One region of the Paenibacillus sp. FSL H8-0034 genome, then DNA from elsewhere that is predicted to be linked to it. Evidence: riboswitches for the same ligand, from Rfam matches in the RefSeq annotation. Region 1 holds a riboswitch; each other region holds the start of a gene.

Region 1 (7,889 bases):
TCTACCTTGGCACTGATCGGCACCACTTCCGCACCTTCAGCCGCGGCGAACTCGCGAACCTTTTGCACATAAGGGTTATCATCAGCAGTAGCCACTTCATCCTCACTTACATTGGCTGCATACAGCATCGGCTTCATTGTCAATAAATGCAGATCACGAATCAGCAGCTTCTCATCAGCGCTTAATTCCACACTGCGCGCAGGCTGGTCGTTATACAAGGCTTCCTTCACACGCTCCAGGCATTCGACCTCAGCCGCATACTTTTTGTCGCCGCCCTTAATATTTTTACGCGAACGCTCGATCCGTTTTTCAACCGATTCAATATCCGCCAATACAAGCTCCAAATTAATCGTCTCAATATCGCTAACCGGATTGATGCCGCCGGATACGTGTGTAATGTTCTCATCCTCGAAGCAGCGCACTACGTGAACAATCGCATCCACCTCACGGATATGAGCCAGAAACTTGTTGCCAAGTCCCTCTCCCTTGCTCGCGCCCTTAACCAGACCGGCAATATCGACAAATTCAAAAGCTGTAGGCACTACGCTCTTAGGTATGACAATTTCAGTCAGCTTAACCAGACGCTCATCAGGAACCTCTACCACACCGACATTGGGGTCAATTGTACAAAAAGGGTAGTTCGCCATTTCGGCGCCTGCCTGTGTTATCGCATTAAATAAAGTGGATTTTCCTACGTTCGGCAGACCCACGATTCCAGCTTTTAAAGCCATGTATAGGACAACTCCTTAATTAAATGTTTTCCGTATCCCTAAATAGTTATTATATCGCATTTCAAGAACTATTGTCACTATGCAAAAAAATCCGCCTGAGGGGCGGAAGCAAACAAGCGTATGCCGTTATTGATTTACTTGAATGTACGCTTTATCATTTCCAAATTCTTTTTGCTAAAGTGCGCTTCCACTTGTTTTTTTAATACATAAGCCCGTAATGAATTGGCTTTGTCTGAAGCCAGCTGCACGTATTGGGCCCCGTAATAATAACCGCCTTCGATCTTTTCACGTCTGATAACCTCGCATACGCAGGGAAACGAAAAGCCCAGATCCAATTCGGCATCTACGACTGAATCGTGCCCAAGATCGAACTCATCCCGGACGGTAAATCCAAGTCCACTCACACTTATATTTTGAACGGTCAGCCCTACAGCCTTGCTTAACGTTTGCTTTTCATTCGTATCCTGACGGATCAGCTTATGGATTGTGCCCTTTTCACTGACTTCAATCCGGGGATTGCTGCGCTTTTCTATAAACCGCTGCCGATTTTGCGGAGGGTTAATCACGATTAGCGAGCCTTCATCCTTGGCCACCACAGTCGATTGGAATGTAAAAATACCTCCCGCTGAATATACGGTCAGTTTCACCGAATCCCCCAGCTCAAACACCTTGTATTCAGGAATTTCAATTTCCAAAATGTCACCTTCTGCATACGATAACAGACCTGTGGACACAAAATCGTTTTTCTCCACAACAGTACGGCTATGAATCAAGACAGTGGACGGGTTTTTGAATATCTCATCCGTGTATTCGTAACTTATGCCTGAGGTTACAGATCTGGATAGCATCGTCATCCCACTCCTCACATTGATATCTCTGTAATTCAATCCTGATTCATGCCGATATAATTATAAAGGCCGTTCTCCGACATCAAGTCTGGAAAACAGCCGTTGCACACCGCTAGTGAAGCTTCATCGGCGGCTAGGCTGTCATAGTCTCTTCATGTAAGAAACCTTAGACCCTGAGCTTTGCGTCCTTGCTTTTCAGCAAGTTTGCCTATAGGTATCATTTGGTGATGAAAATCACAGCATTTTAGGACATAATACCTATATGAGGTGATGTTGTTATTATACGTTCTCGATTTTATCTCTGCAAGCTTTTTTCATGGAATTTACAATAAATTCATTTGTATTTGATGAAAATGTGATATAATGCTCCAAATTAAGAGAAAGGTGATGCCATGACAGCTCAAAATGATCCAAAACCCGAACAATCCCTGGAAACGCATTCAATTGTATTGTTTGACGGCGTTTGCCGATTTTGTAATGGATGGGTACAATTCATTCTACGTCATGACCAGCACGATACGTTCCGATTTGCTCCACTTCAATCCGATTACGCCATACAATTGCTAGCCTCCGGAATATTAAAGAATGAGAACGATTCACTGGATTCGGTTATACTCTGTGAAGGACGTTCTGTCTACACTCATTCTTCGGCAGTTTTGCAAATTTGCAAACGTTTAGGAGGTGCCTGGCGTCTGCTCACCGTGTTCAAAGTCATACCTAAACCGATTAGATACGCTGTTTACCGGTTCATTGCCAAACGCAGGTATCGCTGGTTCGGTAAGTACGACAGCTGCATGATTCCCAGTGCAGAGATTCGCAGCAAATTTATCGGATAACGGCATTTCCCACATTTTCCACAGCGATTCCAAGCAATTTGTGCATAACCACCGGGTTATCCACAGCTTTATCCACAGCATGTTCACAACCGAATATTTGTTCCCTATTTATTCACATCCCAACTGCTAGAAGAGGTGTTTCCTGTGCAAGAGCACATTGACTATATGCAGGCCGCAATTGAAGAAGCACGCAAGGCGGAAGAACTGCTTGAGGTGCCTATCGGGGCTGTTGTCGTATGGCACAATCAGATTATTGGCCGCGGCTATAATCTGCGAGAATCCACGCTGGACCCGCTCGCGCACGCAGAACTAATTGCGATCAAGCAGGCCAGTGAGTATTTGCAAGCTTGGCGCTTGCTCGATTGCAAGCTCTACGTCACCCTGGAGCCTTGCCCCATGTGTGCCGGGGCGATTGTCCAGGCACGTATTCCACAGGTCATCTACGGTACGGTGGACCCCAAAGCCGGCTGCGCCGGAACCTTGATGAATTTGCTTCAGGAGGATCGCTTCAACCATCAGGTTGATGTGATTAGTGGCGTCTTGCAGGAAGAATGCAGTCTGCTGCTGACGCAATTTTTCCGCAAGCTGCGGGCAAAACGTGGTTAACGTTTCTTGGGATCCATCGGCCTGCGGCTACCCCCAGCGAGCAGCCGCAGGCCACCGCCAATAAGCAGGATCGAGACAACTACAGTTTGAAAATAACGGTGGAACAATATCGAAATCTGCTCTTTAGGAAACCAGCGATCCAATGCAGTGAGCAGCATCTCATCGGTCAGGTAGTAGAGCCCGAGACCGAGCAGCACGACACCTACCCATTTTTGATGATTGACGAGCCAATCGACGATCGGAACATCCTTTAACGGCTCCTGCCCCTGCTTCGAGATGTGCTGAAGCGCATCGAAAAAGCTATAAAACCAAAGAATCGGAATCAGAAATAAAAAGATGGAAAGCCTCAGCACATCGAGAATATATATGCTCAAAAAGAAAGCGATCATCAGCTGCAATCCGCGTTTTTGCAAGCCGAGATACAGATGTCCCACTCCGGGTACAATCGATAAGAAGGTTGCAAGTACTTTACTCCTCTTCCCATCCTCACGACTCGCTTGAAAATCCTCAAGGAATGTCCGGTCCAGCAGCATCTCACCCTGCCTCTTGCGCTGCAGTTGTTGGACGCAATCAAACAGACTGTATAGCCAGATAATGGGCAAAACCCCTAAAAACACAATAAAACGGTCACTGTTGGTGACAGACGCAACGAATACGATCATCGTCAAGGCACCAAAAAATGCGATCAAAAAAGCCAGCCCGCGCTGCATCATCCCCAACTGCAAATGACCAAGCCCCGGAATAAACGACAGTAGTATAGTATTTACACGTTCATTATCACCATGAGACGCCTGCGTGGTATCTGAATAATAAGATTCCTGCGCATCGTCCCCATACGAGTTCGGTCTCACCCTCGCTTCGAACGGCCCTCTGCCCCCCACAACCGTGATGAACATATCCAGCAGGTTGATTGCCCCTGCCAGAAGAGCGAAGCCGATCAGAATGATCAACGGCCCTTCATAACGATGCAATCCTTTTGCGAGCACTATCAGAAACGCTAACAGCAGCGGCCCAAAAAAACTGGCTGCATAGAAAAATGCCCTGATAATCCTGTTGATGTATAGATGCCCAAGACCGGGAATTAAAGATAACAGCAGTGCGGTTATCGGATGTTTGGACGGCATTAACGATTTCCCCCTTTTTCTTGTTTAGGCTGGATGGAGTCCAGCACGACGATGGTTTTGTCCATCAGTTTTTTAGAAACCGATGTAGGCTCCTGCGCTGCTTCCGACTGTGCATCCCCATTGGATGTTCGATCTATCCCAACCGGGTGATCCACTATGGATTGAAATATACCTGAGCTCATCAGGACAAGCGTAATTCCCGCAGCAACAGCATAGTGGAACAGCGGCGCTTTCATCCACATGAGTGGGTTTCTTAACTTCTGGCTCCCGAATCCAGCTTCTTCCAATGGAGCTAGTCTTGAATCCGTAGAGCTTGGACTTATGGAATCCGCTGCTTCAATAGCCACCATGACCCGGTCTGCCAAAGCCGCTTCATCAGGCAGCGAAGGATACGAGCCAACCACCCGTTCAAGGCTTTGCATATACCGCTCCATACACGAATCGCAGGTAACCAGATGCAGTTCCATCTGTTGATTATCCTCTTCATTGAATCCCTGCTCTACGTAAGTCATCCACTGTTCCCCGGTATAATGCTTCATATCAGCTCATCCTCCTTCCAATGCTTGCGAATCCATTGCTTGGCCCGATACAGCTTGGATTCTACGGTTTTCAATGCAATGCCTTGCTCTGCGGCAATTTCCTGATAGCTTTTATCCTCAATATAGAAGGCAACCACCACTTGGCGGTAATTATCCGGCATCTCGTGCAAATAGTCCCGTACCCGCTGCTGAAGCTGTGTATGCAGCACTTCATCCTCAACTGTCGTTTCATTAGCCTCGTTGGGTATCAGTTCTTCCATCTGATCCGTCAGCTGCTCGCGCTTCCGTTCCAGCGCCCGTTTGTAATCAATCGCTTTGTTCACAGCGATCCGGGTCATCCACGTTTTCAAACCTTTATGCTCGTATCGAGGGAGAGAAGCATAAATTTTGAACAGCACTTCCTGGGTTACATCTTCAGCGTCCGCAGTCGATCGCAGCACCGAATAAACAACGTGAAACAAATACGTATTATATTTATCCATCAATAAGCGAAAGGCTTCGTGGTCGCCAGCCACAATCCGTTCGATCCATCGGGTTTCTTCTGTGATCGTTCTCCCCCTCCTCTCCATAACGATAGACGCATATTTACGCAATTACACTGCACTACGTGCCTAATTATTTTTTTCCATAACAAAAAGCCCGCTCCAGCAATGGCTGAAACAAGGCTCTAAATGAACGCACAACATAGGCTTCTGGACGCTTAAGAAACCTTGAACTGGGACAGCAAAAGATGCAGCTCTTCCGTCATTTCGGATAAAGATTGAGCTGACGATTTTACACCGTCCGTAGCTTGCAGCTGCTGTTCCGCCGAAGAGGCCACTCCTTCTGAAGCTGAAGCCGATCTCCGTGCAATTTCCGCAACCTGAAAGACGGAAGCGGTAATTTGCTGGGCTCCTGCGGACATTTGCTCCGAGGTCGCTGCCATTTCCTGAACCTGCGAGGCAATATGGGTGGTCGATTGCAAAATATGATCAAAATTAATTTCCGTCTCCCGCACCCGCTCAATTCCTGTTAAAACTTCTTCCTTCACCTTGGTCATGGCATTGGCGGAATCCCCGATTCCGTATTGAATTTCACCTAACAGCGCTGCAATTTCACCAGATGACTGGCTCGATTGCTCAGCCAGCTTGCGAACCTCGGTCGCGACCACGGCAAAACCTAAACCATGATCACCCGCTCGCGCTGCCTCAATAGCCGCATTGAGCGCCAACAGATTGGTTTGCTGGGCAATGTCCTGAATGGCATGAAGAATTTCCCCAATTTGCTGCGATTTATCTCCCAACAGTTGAATAATATGGTCAGTTTGAACGACCGATTCATTGATCGAGCCCATCTGTTCCACGGCATTTTGAATGGAAGCACCGCCATGCTCAGCCTGCTGTCTGGATGATTCGACTGTCTCCGCAATCGAGGATGCATTTTCCGCCAGACGTCCGATTCCTGCGCCCACCTCTTCCATGGAGCGTGAGGTTTCCTCCATGCTCAGTGTTTGTTCCCCTGCACCTGTAGCCACTTCTTTAACGGTTTGGGCGATGTGACGGGATGCTGTTTGCATTTCTCCCGAGCTTGATTTGAGCTGTTCAGCAGAAACGGTTACCAGATCGGCATGCTCATTTATTTTCAATATCATGGTGCGTGTGTGTTGTGTCATTTGTTCAAATGCCGCACTCAGCTCACCAATCTCATCCTGACGAATTAATGTGAGATGTGTGACAGATAAATCCCCTTCCGATACCTTTTTGGCAATCGAGCTCATTGCTCTTATCGGTACGGAAACGTGCCTTGCAATTAAAAAGGATACAGTCAAGCCCACCAAAATGGCAAGTATACTTAGTGCGATAACCCAGATGACACCCGAATAATAGGAGGTGTTCATTTCTTCGCCCCATTCATTCGCATACTTCTGGTTATTTTTGGTAAGCTCATTGATAACTACTGTACATATCGATACCTGCTGATTCGTTTGTTGAATTAAATCCAGACCTTGCTGACCGTGTTTCTGTACCTCAGTTAAGAGCGAGGGGAACGCAGCCGCATATTTGGCCCAATTGTCATTGAAATATTGTATAAGGCCCTTATCCGCTGTTTCGGAGCCGATGTGCTCGAGGGCGTTGACTTTCCCCTGAATCTCTTCAAACTTCGCTTTTGCCTTATCCGGCTGGGATAGCGCCATATCCTTGGAATTAATGCTCTCCATCTCCCCAGCGCTTCGATCTTCAATATTCAATTGAATACGCAGAATGAGATCGTCAAGCTCCATCAGATCGTGATTCAGATTGCTGAGCAGAATAACATTAGGCAGTCCCACCTGAGTTGTCTTTTTTGAGGTGGTTCCCATGCTGCCCATGTTGGTAATCGCTGTTATGCTGATGGTCGACAGAAGCAACAGCACAAGCAGAAAACTAAATAACAATTTCTTAAACAGTGTAAGTTTCATCCCGCATCCTCCGATTTTCTCTCTTCCTTGTAAGGTCCGATCTGTGATCGATTTCCCTATATGAAACAGATTCTTTTTTTCACTGGGTATTTTACCTTCTTTTCTACTTCGACAAACGCCATACAATCCTTTATAGTTCTAAAGACCCATAGATATATATACTTACAAAATTTACTGTTTATTGTTAATAGATCCTGCTCTACCAAGGTCATTCGACAAGAAAACCAAATGTTTGCAAAACTATACAAAGATATTTGCATCTTTAGGCCCAAGACAAAACACAAAAAAAGACTGCATAATAGGGAAGTCCCAATATACAATCTCTTATTGTTTTGGTAAAATCAAGAAATATATTATTGCCATATATCTTCTCTATCTGTTTTACGTCTGTAACTTTTTGTTGTTTCTGAAAATAAATTGAAAACAGTCTGTGCTTCTTTCGCGGAGATCGACCACATTTCGAACCAATTTACCTTTTTAAACATTTTGTTCAATTGCTCACTGTCCAATTCTTTTAATGAGCGTACAACATGATGTAGGTTTGATGAATAAGAAATAGTTGACATAGAAATCACCTCCATTTCTACAAATATTTACATGTTTTTCATTTTTATTATAACAGAAATTTCAAAAAAGCAAGGAGGTTACTTAGGTGAAAAAGAAATATTTTTTCTATATTAGTGGATTAATATTGATATGTCTGCAATTATGGTTTTCTTTTGTCACTTTTAGTTCTCCGTTCATAGGAATAGAATTGGTTCAAGATCA
Region 2 (7,889 bases), 5.8 Mb from region 1:
GGTGAGCAGGGCACGACCTACCAATGGTGGAGGTCAGAGCAGCCTGCGAGTCCACTTACGGCAATTGCCGGCGCATCGGGGATAACCGATCAGCAGACAGGAAGCTTGTACACGCTGACTGCTCTCGATGCCGAGAAATACATCCGTCTGCAAATTATTCCGCGCAGCAGTGCGGCTCCATCCGTCGGAGAAGCGGTTTACAGTGCTCCGGTTTATATTTCAGCGACCAACACTGCGCCTACGGCTGTTCATGCTGCTGTGTATGGCGTTACAATTCCGGGCCAACTGCTGACGGGTACCTATGAGTACGCCGATCCTAATGGCGATTCGGAAGGAAGTTCAGTTTATCGGTGGCATATGGCGGATACGGCAAACGGCAGCTACTCTGTGTTGGAGGGGCAGAATGCTGCAACGCTGACGGTCGCCACAGCTTACAGCGGCAAATATGTGAAGTTCGAGGTTACCCCGGTTGACCATTATGGACTGGCAGGCAGTCCCGTACTAAGTCAGCCTCTCGAAATCCATTATGATACCAGAACAGCTCTGTACGTAGATCCGGTCAATGGCAGCAATACGAATGCGGGAACCGAGATGGCGCCATTCAAGACGATTGAAAGAGCCAGGGATGAAGTGCGGACGATGAATACGAACATGTTCAGCGATATAACCGTATACCTGCGTGGCGGAAAGTACGATTATTCGTCCAGCTACACATCGAGAGTGGTGCCGGCCACTTATGAAAATTACACAATAAAAACAAGCACGCTTACCTTCAACGCCGGTGATTCCGGATTTAACGGCCACAAGGTCATTTACCGTGCCTATCCCGGCGAAAAGCCCGTCATCAGCGGTGGCAAGCAGATAACCGGCTGGACACTTCATGATGAACAAAAATCCATTTACAAGGCATTTGTCGGCACCGATGTCGATACCCGCCAATTGTATGTTAATGGCGAGCGTGCCGTGAGGGCAAGGAGTGAACTGGCTCCCGCTGAAGTCACCTTCCAGCCCGACTACGGGCACACAACTACGGATACCTTTCTGGCGGGCTGGAGCCGGCCGCAGGACCTGGAGTTCGTCTACCAATCCCACTGGATGCAGCATCGGATCAAGGTAGATACAATTACGGCAGCCGACGGGTTTGCCACGATCCGGATGAATCCGGTCAGATGGCAGTATGCCGTCGGTACGGCCGGACCGAAGCTCTACGCCGATTACCATTTGAAGTATTATGAGAATGCCTATGAGCTGCTGGATTCCGAAGGCGAGTGGTACCTGAACCGTGGTACGGGATATGTATACTATAAGCCCAGAGCAGGCGAGAATATGCTGAATGTTGAGGTGATCCGGCCTGTAGTCGATGAACTGCTGACGCTGAAGGGAGCTTCCCCGGAGCAGCCTGTCCACGATCTTGTATTTGAGAATCTGAGCTTCCAGCATGCGGGGTGGCTAAGACCTGAATTTATCCACGGCAATCATGCCAATCAGAATAATACGGTGCGGGATGCCGGCAGCAGGCTTCCGGAGTCTGCTATAACCGTACAGTCAGCCCGGAATATCGGTTTTGAACGAAATGAATTTACGCATCTGGGAAGCACCGGCCTGTTCATGAAAAATGGCATCAAGAACAGCACGATTCGAGGCAACACCTTCCGTGATATTTCCGGCAGTGCGGTGAATGTCGAAGAACCTTATACCTCGACCCCGCAAAAAGCGACCGACAATCCAAATCTGCTTTTATCCCATGTAGATATCGTCAACAATTATATCGATACGATCGGGATCGAGTATGAACCGGCATCCGCGATATCGGTTGCTCATGGAAGCGACTTGAACATCAGTTTTAATGAGATCAGAAATATTCCCTATACGGCCATTCATCTCGGCTGGCATCACGAGGTAGATCAGCCTGTTGTTACGAAAAATGTTTATATCCAGAACAATTATATCGATAATCTGATGGGTACGGGGCTTTACGACGGCGGTGCTTTTTATTCGCTGGGAAGGACAGCCGGCTCGATTGACGAGCCTGCATACCGGATTACTGGCAATTATGTGAGGGACCAGTTGAATAACGGCGGTGTGTTTTTCCCGGACAATTACTCCAACTGGTGGCTGGCGCAAAACAACGTGATTGATTTAAATAAAAGTCCGGTATGGCAGGACCATGGCACGAAAAACAAACCGCTGGCACCGCTTTTTGCCCACCTGAGCCGTGCGGTCATGTCTGACAACCGGTTTATTGGAAATTACACGACGACTGGGGCTATCAACGATAAAGGAACGAATAATACCTTTGCCCAAATGCATGTGGTTCCCGACGCCATCTGGCCTTCGGAAGCTGTTGATATTATTGCGCAGGCTGGCCTCCAGCCCGAATATCGCGATCTCACTGATCCAGAGCATTACAATGTCGTGCGGAATTCCAGCTTTGAAACGAGACAGGACAATGTATGGCTGCCCGTCGACGCCACTTTTGCCAAGACAGCCTCTGCACGGTTCAAAGGGGTCTATGCAGCCAAGGTGAACAGAACAGCGGAGGATGGACATATCCAACAGCAAATCGTTATGCAAAAAGGAATGAATTACGAGCTGTCGGTGCGGGTGAAGCTGGAATCCGGCAGTAGCAAGCAGGGAGCCATCAAGCTGGGCTTCGGGCCTCAAGCCATTCCTGCCAATGAAATCGTCACCGTAGCAGAGGGAACGGTCGGTAGCGACGGATGGACGGTAATATCCGGAGTTTACTCGTATAATGGCAGTGAAGTAAGAGCAGAGCCCTATGTTTACTTTGAATTCGCAGCGGGTACTGGCACAGCTTCCTATTACCTGGACCAGTTTGAGGTTATTGAAGTCGCTGAAGCAGATCAGGCAGCACTGCAGGCAGCGGTGTTACTGGCACAAAATTTGCACGCCCAGGCTGTAGAAGGCGAAATCATCGGGCAGTATGCGCCGGGCTCCAGGCTGGTGCTCCAGACTGCAGTCTCCGAAGCGGACGTTACAGCGAATCAGACGGGTGCTTTGCCAAACAGCTACTATCGTGCGCTCGACAAGCTGAGCGCTATTACGTTCTGGTTCATCCACCAGCAAAATCAGCAAGCTGATTTCAACGGGCTGCATACAGCCATCAGCCAGGCACAACAGCTGTACAGCACTACCTCGGAGGGAACGCAGCCAGGTCAATATACGGGCGAGGTCAGAGAGGCGTTGTCCACAGCAATTGCAGCCGCTCTTCTTGTCAGCAATGCTGCGAATTCCACGCAGGAGGCGGTGGATTCGGCGCTGTCTGCGCTTAACTCCGCGATGCTGGGCTACTCCTATAAGGTAATATCTGTAAATGAGGCAATATTGCAGCGCACGATTTCAGAAGCCGTGCAGATGCACGACAATGCATCGGAAGGAGCAGACTATGGGGAGTATGCCGCAGGTTCCAAGACTGGCTTGCAGAATGCAATAGATTCGGCAGAAGACTACCTGCAAAGCCTGAATCCCGGAAGTGCCGTCAGTAATGAAATGCTGCGGGATCTGGATCGATGGACCTCTCCGATTACGCCTAAGGATGGTTACGTGGAAGTATTCGGCAGAGGTGTAGGCTATGAGAGGCAAACCTTTGGCAGCGATTTGTTCGAGCTCAATATGCAGTATACGTACAGTGAAGGGGATTGGCCCAGCTTTGCCATTCGTTCCTCGAATCCCGCAATTGCGATGGGAACAGGAGCCAGCAGCTATATGATCATTGTGAAGGAAGATGTGTGGGAGGTACAGAAGTGGGTCAATGGCACGAGGGAAATGCTGTTTGGGGAACTGGCTGGTTTCACACCACGCTTTGGCGTACTGCCCAATACCCAGATTACAAGCGGCACCAAGCATAAACTGAAATTTGGAGCGATAGAGGTAAGCGGGAGTATCCGCCTGGTCATGTATGTCGACGATCAACTCGTGTTTGACGAGGTTGACAGCATTAATCCTTTAACAGGTCCGGGATACTTTGTCGTTTACTCGACCACTTCACCCATGAAGCTGAGCGCCGTTAACACATCGCAGCTGAACACAGCTTACATTACTCTTCTTCAGGCAGTGGAAGCGTTTGAGCAGCAGCGCAGTCCCGCATTGTCGGGTATTTCGCTTGCCGGCTCTACAGCTGTGCAGGCCGGAGGCTCAACCCAGTTATCGGTGAGCGCAAGCTACAATGACAGCACTGTAGTGAACGGGGTAACAGGAGTAACCTATGGCAGCAGTAACGTGAGTGTAGCAACGGTATCTGCCGAGGGAACGGTGAGCACGCTGCGTGCGGGAACCTCCGTGATAACGGCCGTATATGGAACCTTTCATGCTGAATATAGACTCACGGTCACCCCAAATGAGCCTTAATTTGGAGTAAAGCTTAGTAGAAGCTTTCGTCACTTTTATAGTGGTCGAGGCTTCTTTTTTCATCAAAGAGTACGATAGTGGCATTGTAATGTCTTAGTGTCATCTATCATAAATGATAATTTAGGTAATTAGACTTGTATAATTTGATTAATTGGGTCTACAGATTCATTTATAATGAGCTTCTTATCTTATATGCTTAAACTTGTCGAATAATTATAGCTCAATTCTCGATAATGGCAAAGCAAGTGGAAGCTTGTGACGCAAAACTATAGGGGCTTACGGTGCAAGCAAGATGCACCCAGCCAGCCAGCTGCCGAAGGTACTGTGATGCGCATATAACTGCGACTCCTGACCAATGGATCAGGAGTCTTTTTGTTTGAGAGATAAGAGAGGTGGATCATAGATGAACGAAAATAGAAATATGATGACAAGAACCGGATTTTATACGAAGGTTGGCACCGACATGATCGGCATTTATTTGTCGAATGAAGGCCCCAAGATGTTTATTAACCGTGAGATATTTGATTTGCGGAATCCATGGTGGGATGTGGAAATGGTGATGGGGAAAACCGGTCATCTGATAACATTCTACTGGCGCGGAGAGGTCAAGCTATCGATTCGCTGCGATCTGGAAAATGACTTATTTGTCAGCTTATATCACTATTTAAGCTTTCGTACTAATGAGCAGAGTCTCGCTTAAGCAGAGAATGGAAATAATATTGACATGCGATGTAGATAAATAAAATGGAATCTGGTTATATTTAGGAGATTATGCAGGTGTATCTTGGAGCTGACACGGCCAAAGGTATGCTTTTTTCTGCTTCCAGCTATTGTCTCTATTAGGTCCATTGTTTATAATAATAGATAGATTACTATAGTTCAACGGGACTATATAGGAGGAAAGACCATGCGTTTAATTACACGATCCGACTTTGATGGCTTGGTATGTGCAATGCTCTTTAAAAAAATGGGCATGATCGACGAAATGAAATTCGTTCATCCGAAGGATATGCAGGATGGATTGGTTGAAGTCAATGACAATGATATTTTGGCGAATGTCCCGTATGTACCCGGCTGCGGTTTATGGTTTGACCACCATTCGAGTGAGTTGGAGCGGACAGGACCAGAAATCGTATATAAAGGCGAGACCCGTGTGGCCCCAAGCGCTGCCCGTGTTGTATATGATTACTATGGTGGCAAGGAACGTTTTGGTGACATCGATAACATTATGCAGGGTGTGGATAAAGCGGATTCCGCGCAGTTTTCTGCAGATGATATTTTGAATCCTTCGGGCTGGGATTTGTTGTCCTTCATTATGGATGCCCGCACTGGATTAGGACGCTACCGAGATTATAGAATCAGCAATTATCAGCTGATGGAGGATTTGGTCGATCACTGTGCGACAATGACGGTAGACGAGATTATGCAGCTGCCGGATGTTGTAGAGCGGACAAAGCGTTATTTTGAACTGGACGTCGACTATAAAGCGATGTTAAAGCAGCATACATATGCAGATGGCAATGTAATTGTTACCGATCTGCGCAACGTGGAAACGATTTATCCGGGCAATCGATTTATGGTGTACGCCTTATATCCGGAACAAAATATTTCGATTTGGATTGTCGATGGCCGAAATAAGCAAAATTGTGTGTTTGCCTGCGGTCACAGCATTATCAATCGTACCTCCAACACCGACGTAGGCGCTTTGATGCTTGCAAATGGCGGCGGTGGGCATAAGGCGGCAGGAACGTGCCAGGTTCCTTATGATGATGCCGGCAAGGTGCTGCATGAGCTGGTTGAAACGATGAAGCAGAACGGATAATGTAGTTAGAATTGGCATTAAACGTACAAAGAATCAGGTACCGGAGCTGCGCCGTTTGGTTGCGCTGCTCCGTGAGCCTGATTCTTTTTTTGCTGCGTTTATCCAATTGTGATCTTACCTTCAGGGTAGTGGTACAGTTCCTTTTTATTTTTGGGCTGCAAGGCGTAGGAGAGCGTGACGGGTCCTAATCTTCCGGCATACATCATCAGAATAATCAGTATTTTTCCAGTGAATGTTAGATGCGGAGTGAGTCCCATACTCAGTCCAACCGTTCCAAAAGCTGAGGTGGTTTCAAACAAGATCATTAAAAAAGAATAGTCGTGTGTAGCAAGCAGCAGCATGGTTACAATGAAGATGAGCAGCAGGGAAAGGAAGGTTACGGTAAGAGCACGATGTGTATACTCTTGCGCCAAACGGTAGCGAAACAGCACGACATCCTCTTTGCGCCGGATCATCGTAATCATGGCTCCAATCAGTATGGCAAAGGTAGTTACTTTAATTCCACCGCCCGTTGATCCAGGTGCTGCACCGATAAACATCAGGAGGACCATGAAAAACTGGGTAGCCTGCCTCAAGCTCGTTATGTCTACCGTATTGGTTCCTGAGGATCTTGTACTGACCGATTGAAAAAAAGCAGCGAGGATCTTATCGAATACAGGTAAAGGACCCAGCGTATGTGTGTTGGAAAATTCAAAAATAAATATGACAAGCGCTCCAAAAACGACCAAAAAGCCTGAAACGGAAAGCACAATTTTACTATGAAGGGAAAGCTGTCGTGTTTTTGGATAATCAATGAGCTCGGACATCACGATGAAGCCGATTCCACCCAAAATGACGAGGATCATCGATACCGTATTAATCACAAAATCGTCGACATAAGGCGTCAGGTTCCTATAGTCACCAACTAGCTCGAATCCGGCGTTATTGAACAATGACACAGCGTGAAACACTCCATAATATATGGCTTTGCCCAAGGGCATTTCAAAGGACCAGCGTATCGCAAAAATGAAGGCGGCTATACTTTCTACAACTAAGGAATAGACCACCACATTTTTGATCAGTCGGACGATGCCTTCGATCGATATTTGGTTCAACGATTCCTTCAGGACAAGTCGTTCCTTCAAGGAGATTCGTTTTCTGACGACGATCGCGAACCAGGTGGTCATGGTCATGAATCCCAATCCGCCCAGCTGCACCATGACTAGCAGGACAATTTGTCCAAAATGAGTGAAATGGGTTGCCGTATCGACGAGGATCAATCCAGTTACACAGGTTGCCGATGTAGCCATAAATAACGCATCGATATAGCTGAGCGAACTGCCTTCAACTGAAGCAGCTGGTATCCACAGCAAGAACGAGCCCAGGACGATAATGACCGCAAACCCCAAGGCAAGTGTTTGTTGAGGGCTTAGCTTGATAGGTTTCCAATGGATACGACTCAGATCAATCACCTCATAGTAAAACCCTGATGTCAAAGCATCAGGGTGATTGTATTCTTAAGATTCCCGACGTGGCCCGTACAATCCACCCGGAGCAAAATACTGAAACAAATGGCACTCAATCCGTCCATTATACAGCTTGCGCTTTTTGTCAGCAGGCCGGCTCATGAAGTGCTCTACCTGCTTGTTCGGATTCAAAATAAAGCTGGACCATGTTGGCAGATGAAGGGCCAGCAAGCCAAGGTCACGGAGAACCTTGT
Region 3 (7,889 bases), 840 kb from region 1:
CGGTTCTCGGTAAGTTAGGCGGAGTGGCCAAATGGATCAGCCTGTGCAGGTGCTAAATTGGCAAGCTTCTATAGGAATACAGTGTGAGCAGCGTAATCCGGAGCCTACAGGTATCCGGTTGTTTGCGTTGTCTGCTAAAAAGCTATGCCCCTCTGGCAATGCTGCTTGCACAGGAAGGGTTTCGGACATGGATAGTGAAAATCCCTCTGAATCTCGCTGTGCTTGGAGCGAATAAGGCGGACGGGATTATGGATGCGGCACCAGATCAAACCTTTGTCATAGGAGGCCATTCGCTTGGCGGTGTAATGGCAGATATGGATCACAGAAAATCGATGGGATTAATGGGATAAAGGTTTGTCGACAACGAATCCGCAAATGAATAAAAAAACGATTGCGCCGCTCTTGAATAGGAAGGGGCAATCGTTTTGACATTCAGGAAAGCTCTAATTTGTGCTTGAAGGCAGGCTCCGTATCTTCATCAGCTTGACGATGCGCTATCGGTTCACCGTTTTTATAATAAACATAGGGACTCAACAAAATAAAAAAGATATGAACCTGCTCATAGCCGGACTCCCGCAGGATCTGATTAAACTTGGCTGCTACGGCGTCATGTACCTCTTGCTTTCTGGGGAATAGCAGAATTTCCAGACTGAGCGGCACCTGCGAGATAGCTTCAGTTAGCAAGGTTTCGATCTTGACCATACTCTTGTCAATTTGAACAAGCTGGGCAAATTCCTCTATTAGACGAGGTGCGACGGAGTGTAAATATTCTTTGGAAAATCCTTTGAAGCGCAAATAAGGCATGCTGTCGGTCTCCCTTATTTTTACGAAAATGCAGGTAAGGTCTACCTGTGACTTTGATTAGTCCAAATCGTACTATGGTTTCAGTCGGTTGTCAATGTGGTCACTACTCATCTTGTGGAGGATTTATGAACATCAAGAGGCGAGGAATGTCTTGTACCTCTGGTAGCAATTTGTGCTATGATTATATGAACAAAAGGTTCTTAAGACCTAATTAATTTATGGAAAAAGTAATATTGGAGGGTGCGCATCTGTATGTTTACATTGAGGCCCAAAAAAATAGTTTGTTACGGAGAGTTATTGACGGGATATAGGCTGGAGGAACAGGAGCAATCAGATGGGGCGGCCTTCTGCAGCCAGACTGCAAGTGGAGGAACACCTGCTTATGTGGCGGCGGCAATAGCAAAGCTTGGCGGCGATTCCCGTTATATAGGAAAGATCGGGAGCGACGAGTCCGGTACGTATTTGCGCAGCGAGCTGGAGGCTGCCGGGGTTGAGGCTGCGCTCGTCGGTACAGATACGGCGAGTCTGGCATGGACGGAGTGGAGCGAGGACCCTGACGATAATAAGTCTGGAACCAAGCTCGATGCTGACGGAGAGACAAGGGTGAACGGTAACAAACTGAAGAGGGCGGAGTTCGATGAGACCTGGCTGGATGACGTTGCCGTGTATCATTATGGTTCTGCGCCTCTGAGTGAAGGGCGCTCACAGACCTCAGCCTTGGCAGCAGCACGTCGAATCAAGGCGGCAGGCGGTCTGACCTGCTGCTGTCCCAATTCGAGTGCTATTTTATGGCCGGATGAAGAAACGATGCGGCAGGACCTGCGGAACCATATCGGGACGGCCGATATCGTGAAGATCAATGAGAAGGACGCAGCCGCCCTTACGGGTCTGGAACCTGCGGAAGCCGTCCAGCAGCTGCTGGATATGGGGGCAAAGGTAATTGTCGTGACGCTTGGCGAATACGGCTGCTGTGTGGTTACACGCCAGGCCATGACTTCGGTTCCCGGTATTCGTGTCAAATCGGTAGATCCCTCAGGCGCTGGTGACAGCTTTGTCGGTGCGATGCTGCTCAAGCTTGCGGAGTGTGGAGCGACTGCAGAGCAAATCGAAACCATATTTAATGACGAGGAGCAGGTACGCTCTATTTTTTCTTTTGCCAATAAAGCAGGTGCTATGACAACTACGCGTCGTGGTGTGTTTGCTGCTCTGCCAACGATGGCGGAGCTTGAAGGTATGGAGGATTCGTGAACAATTCCACTAATGGTTTCCAGGGATTCGACAGGAGCTCTTAGGAACTTCCATTTTATCGCATGAAATCGACAAAAAAATCCCGATATAAGTAGAAATCAATTGTAAAAGTGATGTAAGAATGTTACTATTTAGTCATATAATTATCGATTTCATGGTACTTACGAATTAGTCTTGGCCATTTGTTACAGGCATTTAGTTCTAATGGAATAAATCTATATTTTTACATTTTTTGCAATAATCACTCACATACGATAAAGGCAAACTTGCTGAAAGGCAAGGACGCAAAGCAATGGACCTAAAGATATTTCTATGGTCGCCATGCCACCGAAAATGGGAGAATACGGATGAGCTTAGTGAGATGAGACATCTTTCCCGTTACTTGGGGAAGGTGTCTTTTTTTGTGAATCCGGATAATGGAAAGGAAGACGAGAATGACGATTCCTATCAAAGAAACTGAGATCATGAAACTGTCCCAACCGTCGTCAGCGATTCCCAAAGTGGATACATCCTCCTCCAAGCCGATAAGGGCTTCTGAAGGCGGTAATGATGAGCATAATTGGATTTGGGTCCACAACGATCACATTCATGTTCAAGTGGATACGGCGAAGGGTGCACTTCCTGTTATCGAAGCCAGCTATCCGATAAGCCTGATCATTGACGGTGAGTTGGTAGAAGGTCCTTATGCCGTTAAGGGCAAAGAACGAATGGAATGGAAGGCTGAACATGAACCCTTGTTCCAGATTCTTGTATCCGAGGATCAGATGAAAGTATTCCTGATTGTACGCCATACACAGCTTGTTCAACCCAGATTGAAAAACACAGAGCCGGCCACTAAAGTGACGCTTGAGCTGGATCGGGAAGCAGGAAAGCTGATCCGCAAATTGGAGCTGGCTGAGGTGACTCAGGAGCTTTCCCAGTTATCGATTTCATACAATCTGGATATCGGGAGTATATATCAGGAGCTGCAGGAGCCGACCTTTAAGCCTGTTCTCGTTGCACAAGGCAGCTATCCCGTTCCGGGTGAGGATGCGCGTATGGAGCTGTTTTTCACTGAAGCGGTAGAAAGGGGCTTCATGGAGGTCGGCGGTGGAATGGATTATCGGAACTCGCTGAAGATTCCTTCAGTTCGCAAAGGTCAGGTTATTGCCAAAAAAATCAAGGCTGTCGAAGGTATTACAGGCTACAATGTGCACCGTCAATTGGTGATTCCCCCCAAGCCGCAGGATGTAAACGTTATAGCCAGGGAACATGTGGAACAACAAGGTGATACTTTTATCGCGATGAGGGAGGGTAGGCCGCGGGTAACGGGTACCCATACCTTGTACTTGGATATTTCAACCGCTTACATTGTTTCGGGTGACGTGAACCTAAGCACGGGGAATATTGTTTTCTCAGGTGACGTAATGGTGTATGGCGATGTTACGGAAAATATGACGATTGAAGCGCTCGGTACAATTTATGTGGTTGGCTGTGTGTACGGAGCCGTATTGACCGCTACGGGAAGTATTATTGTAAAAGGCAATGTTGTGAAAAGCAAGCTGTGTGCAGGCTACTGCGGTGAAAAGGTCGTTCGTATTCAGGAGGACTCGCAGGCATTGTCTGTGCAGCTGGTGCAGCTGATGGAAGCCGCCAAGCTGCTAACCGATCAGGTCAGGCAGAAAGGTCAAAATGCTGCTTTTGGACAAGTTGTCAAATTGCTGGTAGATAATAAATTCAAGGAAATTCCGAAGCTGATCCATAAGCTGCTTGTCCTTGTCCATAGCGTACCGGCGCAGGATCATGAAGCCTGGCAGTATTTGATGGATAAGCTGGAAATGTTCAGCGATGTATCCAAGGTGTATTCGCAGGGGTCCGAAGCGTTATGGCTGAGTCTGCTCAATGATCTGAAGCAAACCGTCGAAAAAATCGACAACATGAAGGAAACCAACATAAAAATTGATATCGGTCAATGTCATCTTTCTACACTGCTGTCGCAAGGAGATATTATGATCCGCAAGGAGGGTGTGCTGCAAAGCGATCTCCGATCAACAGACAACATTATTTTTTATCACAATGATGCGGTGTGCAGGGGATCCCGACTGGAGGCGAACGGCATGATATCGGCTTCTATTATTGGGGGTGTCACGGGCTCCTTGTCGCAATTGAAAGCGAAAGACAAGATCATGCTTCGCAAAATGTATTCGGGGCGCGTATGTGTCGATAGCTTCTGTGTGGATGTAGTGGATGTGATCGAGAATCAGACCATAGACAAGGTCTGGATCATGCGGCAGCTTCGAACTTCTTAACTGTAAGAAAATCAGTGAATGCTGTGCGAAAGTTAATCTGACCCATGACGGTTAAAGAGGGGGAAAAGTCATATCTAAGAAGAAATTGAATGCTTTCGATGTGTTTAAGGGTCGGCGAATTAACAAAAATATTTATACATCCCAAAGCGCCCTGCTGCTTCCCGCATCGACACTGCTGAATGAGAAGTCAAGCCGCTTGCTGTCGCAACACTGTATTCACCTCAGTCCGGAGGATCTGGAACCGGCATTCGACGAGATGGAGCAGATTATGGATCAATCGGTCATGGAAGTCAAACAGATTTTCTCGGAAATTGAGCACAGTGGGAACATTCCATTCGAGAAAATCAAGCAAACCATACTGCCTACGCTTTGTGACCTGTCCAAGGATTTTGGAATTATCGGATTTATGCTCACGATACAGCGGGTAGATGATTATACGTACCGACATAGTGCGGGCGTCGCAATGATGGCTGCGATGATTGGACGCTGGATGAAGCTGCCCGAGGATGAAATCCCGCGCCTGGCAATGGCTGGGATGCTGCATGATGTGGGCAAGCTGTTTATTTCACCGGCAATTTTGCAGAAGCCCGGTCGCTTGCTCAGTGAGGAATATGAACAAATGAAGCTTCATCCGGAGCTTGGCTACGCGTGCTTGATGCGTCAGCCGGAAGTGGATGAACGAGCTGCTCTCGTCGCTTTGCAGCACCATGAACGGGAAGATGGCAGTGGCTATCCGCTCGGAATCAAGGGCTCAGAGATGGATCCGTGGAGCAAAATTGTAGCTGTTGCAGATGTCTTCCATGCGATGACCTCGAAAAGGGCCTACAGGGAAGAGCTGCCTTTGTATGAGGTATTAAGAAACATGTGGGTACATGCCTATGGGGCCATGGATCCCCTTGTCGTGCACAGCTTTATGGAAAAGCTGATGATTTATTTAATAGGCTGTGAGGTTGTACTATCGGATGGACAGCTCGGTAAAATCGTGATGTTAAATGATAAAAATCCAGTGAATCCGTTAGTTGAAGTTGAGGGAGGTTTTATTGATCTCAGCCAGGAGCCATCCTTATATATTGAGAAGCTGTTTAAGGTGGAAACAGAGAGTGAGGTGTAAGAGAAAGGATACGGTCAGGAACCCATACTAATGGTTGCTGATCTATGCATTGAAGAAAAGGCTGTCCCCCGGCATGATTTGCAGGGAGGACAGCCATTTGTGTGTATGGGCCTACTTGATGACTAAGCTGCTATCTGAACCCTCCACATCAGTGGTTACGATTCGCTGATTAAGCTACCGCAACGACTCTGTGATTACCCGTAGACGCGTATTTCAATTACTTCTGCGTGGAGGCTCCCGTTCGTTGCTTCGATGACCAGGCGCAGCTGATCGGTATGGACTGCTGTAGGGAGCCGATGGATTTGCTTGCGCTTGTGATTGGCAGTTTCCTCATGGACCTTGACCCATTGCCCATCCACATAGGCTTCCAGATGGTAGTCCCGAACCAGCTCAGGTATAACCGGAAACGGGGTATAGTGATGATGAAGATTGATCAGATCCTCATTCACATCGTCATTGAAGGTGAGATGAATTTCACTAATTTGCACAATCTCCTGCCACTGCAGCTCAAGGGAAGCGGGCTCAGATACAGCCGGGTCGCGAGCCTCCGACAGCCACATGTGCGGCTCACCATAGGTTCGGACAAAGCCATCCGTGACATGCTCGACCTCAAAGGCGGTCGTTTCCGGGTACATGCGGAAGCAGAAGGGCTTGCGCACCAGCTTCTTCATGCTCCACAATACGACCGGTTGTTCCGGATCCTGATTGCTAAAATCAGCAGATACGGCCGTAGACGTGTTTTTAACGAATGAGAGCACACCGGTTTGCGGCTGATGGGATACATACAGCGTTACATGCTCATTGGCTTTGACAATAATAAAGCCATGCTGTGCCGTCGACGGCTTCCATGCTAGCGGAATGCTGACCCATTGGCGTTCGCCGGGTGCGAGGGCAGCCAGGTCGCTTACTTCCAGTCGATGCGGGATATAATTTTCCGCGCGTCCGGTGCTCCATACCTCCACCTCAAGCGTAGTTGCCGCCGCGGCGTCGAGCAGCAGCTCAATCCGCTGCAGCTCTGGCACCACCGGCACCAGCAGGGCGACGTCCCCGCCCTGCAGAGCCATCGGCTCCGCGGCGTCTTCGACCGCCAGCCGTCGCAGTGTGCTCGACGCCGTGAGCTTCGCACGCCGTGCGAGATCCTCGTCATCGCTGCTGCGCAGGCCGATGACCGAGGCATCCTGACGCAGCAGCGTTTGCTGCAGCTGCGTCAGGTGCTGCTCGTACACGGCGCGTGGCGTCACGCCGTGCTGCACAGCCAGGGCCGCGCCGGTACCCGCGGCCTCGCCAATGACCGCGCATGTCGCCATCACGCGCGTCGTGCCAAAAGCAACGTGCGAGGCGCTGATATTGCGCCCGGCGAACATCAGGTTCGATACATTAACCGAGTATAACGAGCGGAAAGGGATGTGATAGATGCCGTCAGGATGCAGGTGCTTCGAGCCGCTCTCCGTCGCGTACATGCCACCGGGAGGATGCAAATCAATGGACCATCCGCCGAAGGCGACTCGGTCCTCGAACTCCCGCTGCGCGAGAATATCGTTCTGGTTCAGCACGTAATCGCCGATAAAACGGCGGTATTCACGTTTGCCGGGAATCGAGCCGACCCATTCCAGTGTCATCGTCTCGGCCTCGAATTTACCGGAGTTTTTGATATAATCCCAAATACCGTATACGACCGACCACAGCTCATCGCGAATACGCTCGTTCTCATGCACCGTATCCAGCTCGCCACCCCATTCGATCCACCAATAGCTGCAGCCGTTGTCACCGCTGCGGATTACCCTTTTAAGCGGAATCGTTGTGGCCGCAATATCCTTGGCAAAGCTGGGCGGTACATATCGAACCGGATGTCCGACATCCTTGGTATAAAATAATAGCGTGCTGCCCAGCGTGATGTTGTCAGCGACCTCGGGCGCCCAATCCTCATTGTATTCATCCTTGGCTTCACGACCGATCCGGTGCTGTGCTCCGGCAAGGAACCCTACCAGCCCATCGCCAGTGCAGTCCAAAAACAGCTCGCTTTCAAAACGAATCCGCCGCTCGGAGCCCATCATCCAGCCTGTGACTGAAGCGATCCGTCGATCGTCCTCATCTCCATACGCCTCGACCTCATGCACATCCGTATTCAAAAACAACTGGATATTAGGCTCGGCCAGCACGGATTCCAGCACAACCATATCCCATAAATACGGATTGCCGTCGGGATTGCGGTATTGGTTCTCAACGAACATTTCACCCATAATGCCCGTCTCGCGCGCATAGCGGTTAACGCCATGCGAGGTGGCTCCACATACCCAGACACGGACCTCGCTGCTGGAATTACCGCCAAGCATAGGGCGGTTCTGGATCAGAGCTACCTTTTGCCCCAAGCGGGCTGCCGCGATCGCCGCATTCACACCGGACAGGCCGCCGCCAACGACGGTAATATCGGTTTGCAC
Region 4 (7,889 bases), 5.9 Mb from region 1:
TTATTGCGGGTGACAGCTTGAACGCGGCACATGCAAGAATTCTATTAATGCTTAGCCTGTCATTCAGCAGTGATTTTGACACGATTAAAGGCTGGTTTGATACGTATGGCTCCGGTCAAGTTGAGATTCCAGCTAAATAACATAGTGGATGGTAACACCCCTTTGGGCAGCAAGGACATTAACTGTTCTTGCGGCTCGAAGGGGTGTTTTTTCATTGATGGCGCAGTCATGGCTGCTTGATTGTAGACGAGATTGCTAGCATATTAGCCCCATCAGTTACTTTAGATTCACTAGCGCACCTTTTTTTCCATTCTTGTTGAGGTTTGGAAACTTCCCTATAATGGGTATTGTTACTTAGCATTCAATTCGAAGGAGCTGACGTTACATGAAATACCGCAGACTTGGACAGACGGAGCTACAGGTTTCCGTGGTAGGCGTAGGCACATGGCAGTTTGGTGGAGCCTGGGGGAAGGATTTTACACAGGATGAAGTCGATGCAATTCTCGATAAAGCGGCAGAGCTTGGGATCAATCTGATCGATACGGCAGAATGTTATGGTCATCACCTTTCGGAGAGCTTTATTGGAGATTATATCGCACGCAGAAAAAGCAGGTCAGATTGGGTAATCGCAACCAAATTCGGCCATAACCATGCAGATAGAGAAAGCACAACGATCAATTACTGGTCGCCTGAACAAGTGCTTATTCAATTAGAGAATTCATTGAAATCTTTGAAAACCGACTACGTCGATTTGTATCAGTTTCATTCTGGGTCTGATGAAGTGTTTGATAACGATGACCTGTGGACGATGCTGGACAAGCAGGTACAGGCGGGAAAAGTGAGAAATCTCGGCATTTCAATCGGCAGCAACGATAATTTACATCAGACAGATGCGGCGTCGAAAGTGAATGCCAAAGCGATTCAGGTCGTATACAATCGATTGGATCAAACACCTGAAAATCGCGTGTTTCCATCCTGCGAACGTCAGGATCTGGGTGTGCTTGCTCGTGTGCCGTTGGCAAGCGGGTACTTGAGTGGCAAGTACAAGCCTGGTGCGGAATTTGCTGATAACGACGTGCGATCCCGACATAATAAGGAGCAAACCTTGATCAAGCTGCAAAAGGTACAGGATATCCAACAAAATGAACTGCCGGAAGGCGTGAATATGGCAGAATGGGCCTTGGCCTGGTGCTTGAAGCATCCGGCGGTGACCAGTGTAATCCCAGGCTGCAAAAGTCCGGAGCAGGTGGAATCCAATGCAAGAGCAGCGGATTTTGATTTTGTTAAATAAGAGGGATACTGTCTTCATGAGCTTGAATAAAGAAGCCTCCAAACCACATTTTTCTAATGTGTGCTTGGAGGCTTCAATTATTCGATAGGGGTTTCTATAGCAAGGGGCTCGACGGGTTGTGCGCGTTTTTTTCTTCTTAATAATAAGAAAATGACAGCGGCAATCAGGATTACAACAACCGCTACCAGGATCGATACATTCACCATGTTCGGGGTTTTAAGGTCCAGCTTGACTTCATTATTGGCTCCTGCCAGCAGATCCCATTGATAGGTCTTGCCATCGTCCAGTACTCTGGATGCATTTTGCTGCTCCGCTTTATCCGGTAGTGTCAGCGTGAATTTTAAATCGATCTGACTGATCATCATTTTTTGCAAGCCCATCGTATCATTGGCATCGGCTTTCATGCTGCTTAAATCAAAATTACCTATCACATGATTGGTATTAAAGATGAAGCCTTTATCAACTGTCATGTCAATCTTGTTTTCGGCGTTGATATTGCCTTGATTGACACCGACATTTTTAATTTCCTTAACATCCTTAACATGTTTTTTGGCTTGTACACCTTGGTAATCTCCATCTTTATACTGCGAGACCTGATAGCCATCCGTTTCAAAATTCTTTTTTAATTCACCTAACATATCCGTCTTATTTGCACTATTCATACTCATTAATCCGATTAGCTGAGAGCTTAAGGCTAATTTGTAATCCAACTCTGCAGACTGATCCCGGTTCACCGTTACATGAAAATCCCCTTTAACACAACCGCTTAACAAAATGATAACAGAACTCAATATTACGAATAACAGCCATTTTTTGTTCATATGTACCCCACATATCTATTATTTCACAACATTAACCATTATATAGCGCCGATTACTATTTAGGAAGCCAAATAGTAAAAATTTGAGGATGACCCTGATATTTTATGTCCAGACGCCGAAATGGTAGTCAGTAACCACCTCCCGAGTTGATTGGGAGGTGGTTAGGTCACTACTTTAAAATGTTCTTAAAATAATAACAAGCAGAATATAGAGAACCAGAATAACAGCTGTAGTAGTTCCAAGACCATAACCTGCACAACTTGCACAGCTTCCGCCAACTCCGAGTGCACCCATGTTGATCCCTCCTCGCGCCTTGTATAGTGCATGTTATGAATGTCAGCGGATACGTGATTGGACAGATGCAAAAATGGGTAATAGCCATTGAAAAGAGCAAGTCCTCCCAATATTAAACTTCTTTAAATAAAGGAAATAGTATGATAATAAATGACAAAAAATTCAATAAAAACGCAAATAATGTCGAAGATTTAGTGCTTTAATTCTATAAAAAATAGCGATATTTGTAGTATAATAGAATCGCATACGCAATATCGAAAAAGGCAAAGCCATTGAAAAATGGGGACGCAAAACTATTAGGGGCTAAAGTCAATTCGACTATGCCAGCCAGTTACCGAAATACTCTCTTTTTCAAAACCAAAGGAGGAATGTGTATGGAGCTTACTAAAAGTCGACAGCTTCAAAAAGTAAGATTGGTTTTGCTTGTTGCAGAGATTGAGGCCTTAAAAAATTGCATGGTCAATGTGTATGATCAAACGGAAAGTTTACATGACCCTCTCTTGGTCCAACTTAGTGTAATGCTTGATCGAAAATTGAATAAATTTATTAAATATCAAAATTAAATACTTATAAATGCTAGAGCTGTAGACATGCAGCTCTTTTTTTGATGCCATTTAATGAGCGTGTGCTAAGGGTCTATGTGCCTTTATGGAGTTAGTTTTCTGATGATGGTTTGTAAAACAGGTATGATTTTATGGATAGCTTCTTTTTGTAATGCATAACCGGATTCATAACGATTTGAGTTCAGTACACCTGTGTTCGCATCAAAGCTATGGATCATTTCTTGAGTTCCGTTAGTTATATCTTGATAGGCCGACATTAGTTGTACGTGCTCGACTAAAAATAGATCAGGCACATTTAATGCTAAAATCTCATGTTGACAATGCACCAATGAAATTAACTCTTCCTTTAAATTCAGAATGCGTTTATCGGGATCCCATTTCTTATCAGGATGTTCATACAGCTCTTTGACGAACTTGCTTGCAGGCTGTATCGAAGCGTTAATCTTTATAATGATTTGAGCATAGTCGATGGGGTTTAGATCAGAAGTGTCATCCATTTTTCTTCCTCCTTTGCATAGTAATATTTTAACATCTAGTTATATGGAATAAAAAGGTAATTGAGCACATCCTGCTAAAGTTTGATAGGGATTCGTCATATCAATTATGCCCTAAGCCGGATTAATTTCTTGCGCCTGTATGTCATGAGAGGTATTATTACGTGAAAGAGTGTTCGGGGAGTGGACAAGGAATATGAACAACTTGCGGATAAAATGGGGAGAGCGGGTTTTCTCTAGCAGTCGGAGGTTTCAGTACTTGGCTTTCATCAAGTATGTACTGTGGTGGTTAGTGGTGGCGGGTGTAGTGGGCGTTATGACGGGCTCAGCCTCGGCGCTATTTCTGTTAAGTCTGGATACGGCTACAAGTTTGCGATATGAGCATCCGTGGCTGTTATATTTACTGCCCCTTGGCGGTGCGTTAGTCAGCTGGATGTATCATGCCTATGGCAGCAGCAGTATAAAAGGCAATAATCTGATTTTAGAGCAAATTCATGATGGACGTGAAACGATACCATTGCGTATGGCTCCTTTTGTGCTGATCGGCACGGTGTTGACGCATTTGTTCGGCGGTTCGGCAGGCCGTGAAGGGACGGCGGTTCAAATGGGTGGCAGCTTGTCCGAGTATCTGGGAAAGCTGCTGCGTATTCATCCGGAGGACCGTAAAATTTTGCTAATGTGCGGTATCAGCGCAGGCTTCGGATCGGTGTTCGGTACCCCGCTTGCCGGGGCTGTCTTTGGTATGGAGGTGTTAATCATCGGTCTGATCAGCTATGAAGCTTTACTTCCATGCCTGATTGCAAGTTTGGTTGGACATGCGGTGACGTTAGGATGGGGAGTGACGCACGCTCATTACTCGATGGGGCAAGTGCCGCCGCTCAGTGCGGTCGTACTGCTGAAGGTTGCGGCCGCGGCGATCCTATTTGGCTTGACAAGCCGGCTGTTCAGTGAGCTAACCCATAAGCTGAAAGCTACATTTACACGACTATTCAAAAATACTGCATTAAAATCCTTTGTCGGCGGTTGTATGATCATCGTGCTGACATTGGCTATCGGGTCAAGGGATTATCTCGGACTGGGATTACCGCTGCTCAATGACTCCTTTCATGAAACAACGGCATCTTTCGCTTTTTTATGGAAGCTGATTTTCACGTCGATTACGCTCGGAGCTGGTTTCCAGGGTGGAGAGGTGACGCCGTTGTTTGTGATAGGTGCAACTTTGGGGAATACGCTGGGTACTCTATTGCAGCTGCATGGTCCATTTTTGGCGGGAATTGGCTTAATTGCCGTGTTTAGCGGAGCAACGAATACTCCGATCGCTTGCTTTCTGCTGGGTATTGAGCTGTTTGGCTCCGAGGCGGCAATCTACATGTTTGTTGCTGTTGTGATCAGTTATTTATGCTCTGGACATACGGGCATTTACACGGCTCAGAGGTTGAAAGTTGCGAAGGGACGCAGGCTTCAAGATATAGATGAACATACAACGCTTGGCACTTTAAAGTCCAAGCAATAAAGAGTGACGTTGTTCTATGCTAATTTCCAAAAAGCCCCGCTCGGAATTGGATATCCGGTGCGGGGCTTTCTCTGTTAACCAATAGGTATGAGTTTTTTTTCCTTGTCCTCTTCTTTAGTTTCATTTTCGATAGAATTTACATTCGAAGTATCTGCAGTTTTCGAAGCTGCTTGTTCAACTGCCGGTTTCGCTATTTTTTCTGTTGAATCTTGGCTGCTTTCTTTGACGGCTGCTGTCTGTGGAAGCTGCTCCTGCTCCGGGTCGGTGGCTTCAAGCTCACTCAATTTATGAAGATTAGCGACAACCTCCTCTTCACTTAAGACCTCATCAGCTCGACCTGAACCAAGTTCTTCGATATCTCCAAGATCTCCGAGATCTCCGAGATCTCCAATCTGAAATCGGTTCACTTCTTTAAATAACTTTTGCGATAACAGCATCATGTCATCGGCTTGTGATGCAATTTGCTGAATGGCTGCATTTTGCTGGATAGATGACGAGGTAACCTCTTCAACGCCTGCTGCTGTTTCCTGAGCGATGGCTGCAACGATTTGTACAGAATCAATCAGGCTTTCATTTTTCTTCTGGGCAAGGCCAATTTGGGTCTGAATCTGGTTAATATCCAGTGAGAGTGCATCCATCGAGCTGCGGATTTCCTGAAAAGCCTCGACACTTTCATTCATTTTACCATTTTGCTGAATGAACGATTTACGTGCTTCTTCTATATATAGTTCCAAATCTTTCGTTTGTGCCAGCAGCGAATGTATGATCGAGGCAATTGATTTGGACGAATCATTTGTCTGCAGAGACAGCTGCCTTACTTCCTCGGCAATAACCGAGAAGCCTCGCCCGTGAACGCCAGCCCTCGCCGCTTCTATTGCAGCATTCAGAGAAAGCACATTGGTTTGTTGAGAGATATCGGTAATCGTATTGACAATCTTGTTGATTTGTACCGAGCTGGCCGATAGCGATGTCATGGTTGTATGTACTTTATCAAGTATGCTTTCAGATATTTGGGAAGCGCTGCGGAGAGCCTCCATGGAGCTGGAGCCAGTATGTGTATTGAAGGCAGCTTCGTTGCTTCTTTCATGAACGGCCTTGGACAATCCGGAGATCAGCTCGATTTCCTGGCCTAGCTCGGCAATGATGTGAGTGCTTTGTTCGGAATGAGTGGCTTGCTGCTCGGCGCCTGTCGATATTTCCTGAATGGCTCGCACGATATCTGCATTTACAATTGCTGTCGAGCCTGAGAAACCTTGAGATGTCTTGGAATGCTCGGATAACGAGAGTGCAATGACTTGGGTATGGGCGAGCATACTGCGGACCTGATCAGTCATGTGATCAAAGCTATTGCTTAAAGCTCCCAGCTCATCCTTCGAGGTGCTGTTGATTTTATTGCGCAAATCACCATTAGCCATAGCATGTACCGCATTCTGCAGCCTTTTGATGGGTTTAACAAATGAACTGATCAGCAAGAATGCGATGGCAATACTGGAGATAATGACAATTATGGAGCAGATAAGCATCATTGTTACTGTATTGTTAAGCAAATGCTGGGTATTGGCGACTGCGTTCTCGGCATCCTTTGAATAAGCAACATAGAATTGATCCACATTGACGAAGATGTCGCCCATGAGCGTTTGAGATTCATTGTATAAATATTCCATATTTTTGTTAAGATCGTCCGCCGTCAGCTTGTTTTCCTGCACCAGCTTGGCCGCGACGTCAAATGTATTTGTATAATCGACTGTCAGCGAGATCAGCTTGCTGCGCCATTTGGCTTGTTCAGGTGTAGTAGCTGTGTCGCCGACACGTTTGATCATTTTGTCAAAAATGGTTCTTTTTTCATTATACTTCGGTATGTAATCAGCTTTCTTGGAAATTTCGAGTCCGGATGCGATAATATTCAGCTCCTGAACCATCTCTTTAAGCTCTAGTGCCATCAGCTTGAGCTCTACCTTATCATTTTGCTGACTGAGCTGAATTTTGATGTCGTTAACCTGCTGCAAATTATAAAGCGCCATTCCCAGGAACAATACCAGCATCCCGGCAAAACCAAGCATGAGCTTTAATTTTAGGGACAACGCAGGAAGTGAAATTGTCTTCTTACTTATTAGAATACTCATTTAATCCCTCCATTATTAAAATCAATAGGCCAAACGGTACAAGTGGGTAGTTGTGATTTGTTTCCTATTATGCGAGTTGATTATTAAATACAAGTCCATAGTTTGTAAAAAAATCATTAAATTTAGCTAAAACTCGACATTAAAAACTTTTACATTCCGTTAACGTTTCGAGGGTTTAGACTTTACACTCGCTTGTTAAGATGTTCAAGTAAACAAAATACTAGAGGATAAAAGGGAGGACATGCAAAGATGTTGAAGCATTTCTCAAGAAAAGGCAGTCTTGCAATGATGACAGTATTATTAATGGGGGTACTCGCAGCGTGTGGTACTCAAACGGCGGCTCCAACTACGGATACAAAAGCACCAGCTACTAATGCAGCAGCACCGGCAGCTCCTGCTAAAGCAGAAACTCCTAAAGAATTAACAGGCACCGTAACAGCTTCCGGTTCCAGCGCACTTCTTCCATTAGTTAAACAAGCTGCAACTGAATTTATGGAGAAAAATCCTAAAGTAACCGTTAACGTAACTGCCGGTGGATCTGGCACAGGCTTGAAAAACGTTGCAGACGGCACTTCCGATATCGGTAACTCCGACGTTGCTGCTGGCGATGAGTACAAAGACAAAAACCTGGTTGACCACGTTGCGGCAATTGCTCCTTTCGCACTGATCGTTAACAAAAATGTTCCTGTAGACAATCTTACCAAACAACAAGCTGCTGACATTTTCATGGGTAAAATCACGAACTGGAAAGACATCGATGGCAAGACAGATGCCAAAATCGTAGTTGTTC

What was found. A riboswitch is a leader RNA that binds a small molecule or an ion and turns the genes downstream of it on or off. The one in region 1 is predicted to bind cyclic di-GMP.
Region 2: another riboswitch for cyclic di-GMP. It lies ahead of NST47_RS26985 (hypothetical protein); the one in region 1 lies ahead of NST47_RS00965 (PilZ domain-containing protein).
Region 3: another riboswitch for cyclic di-GMP. It lies ahead of NST47_RS04940 (FapA family protein); the one in region 1 lies ahead of NST47_RS00965 (PilZ domain-containing protein).
Region 4: another riboswitch for cyclic di-GMP. It lies ahead of NST47_RS27675 (Spo0E family sporulation regulatory protein-aspartic acid phosphatase); the one in region 1 lies ahead of NST47_RS00965 (PilZ domain-containing protein).

The regions. Positions count from the first base shown of each region.
Region 1 is NZ_JBBOBS010000001.1:216,964-224,852, forward strand. Features, by position in the region: gene ychF (redox-regulated ATPase YchF) at 1-731, opposite strand, end outside; gene NST47_RS00965 (PilZ domain-containing protein) at 866-1,579, opposite strand; cyclic di-GMP riboswitch class I at 1,705-1,798, opposite strand; gene NST47_RS00970 (thiol-disulfide oxidoreductase DCC family protein) at 1,972-2,415, shown strand; gene tadA (tRNA adenosine(34) deaminase TadA) at 2,560-3,021, shown strand; gene NST47_RS00980 (hypothetical protein) at 3,018-4,145, opposite strand; gene NST47_RS00985 (anti-sigma factor family protein) at 4,145-4,684, opposite strand; gene NST47_RS00990 (RNA polymerase sigma factor) at 4,681-5,277, opposite strand; gene NST47_RS00995 (methyl-accepting chemotaxis protein) at 5,385-7,121, opposite strand; gene NST47_RS01000 (hypothetical protein) at 7,475-7,687, opposite strand.
Region 2 is NZ_JBBOBS010000001.1:5,968,545-5,976,433, reverse strand. Features, by position in the region: gene NST47_RS26990 (carbohydrate binding domain-containing protein) at 1-4,368, shown strand, start outside; cyclic di-GMP riboswitch class I at 4,594-4,686, shown strand; gene NST47_RS26985 (hypothetical protein) at 4,772-5,068, shown strand; gene NST47_RS26980 (exopolyphosphatase) at 5,276-6,190, shown strand; gene NST47_RS26975 (TrkH family potassium uptake protein) at 6,289-7,638, opposite strand; gene NST47_RS26970 (THUMP domain-containing class I SAM-dependent RNA methyltransferase) at 7,687-7,889, opposite strand, start outside.
Region 3 is NZ_JBBOBS010000001.1:1,061,208-1,069,096, forward strand. Features, by position in the region: partial or broken gene NST47_RS04925 (alpha/beta hydrolase) at 141-311, shown strand; gene NST47_RS04930 (DUF1904 family protein) at 433-804, opposite strand; gene NST47_RS04935 (PfkB family carbohydrate kinase) at 1,057-2,052, shown strand; cyclic di-GMP riboswitch class I at 2,302-2,384, shown strand; gene NST47_RS04940 (FapA family protein) at 2,487-4,340, shown strand; gene NST47_RS04945 (HD-GYP domain-containing protein) at 4,426-5,451, shown strand; gene NST47_RS04950 (FAD-dependent oxidoreductase) at 5,646-7,889, opposite strand, start outside.
Region 4 is NZ_JBBOBS010000001.1:6,125,447-6,133,335, reverse strand. Features, by position in the region: gene NST47_RS27695 (asparaginase) at 1-140, shown strand, start outside; gene NST47_RS27690 (aldo/keto reductase) at 386-1,291, shown strand; gene NST47_RS27685 (DUF3153 domain-containing protein) at 1,369-2,112, opposite strand; gene NST47_RS27680 (sporulation protein YjcZ) at 2,287-2,406, opposite strand; cyclic di-GMP riboswitch class I at 2,659-2,745, shown strand; gene NST47_RS27675 (Spo0E family sporulation regulatory protein-aspartic acid phosphatase) at 2,781-2,969, shown strand; gene NST47_RS27670 (hypothetical protein) at 3,053-3,466, opposite strand; gene NST47_RS27665 (voltage-gated chloride channel family protein) at 3,660-4,976, shown strand; gene NST47_RS27660 (methyl-accepting chemotaxis protein) at 5,051-7,099, opposite strand; gene NST47_RS27655 (phosphate ABC transporter substrate-binding protein) at 7,349-7,889, shown strand, end outside.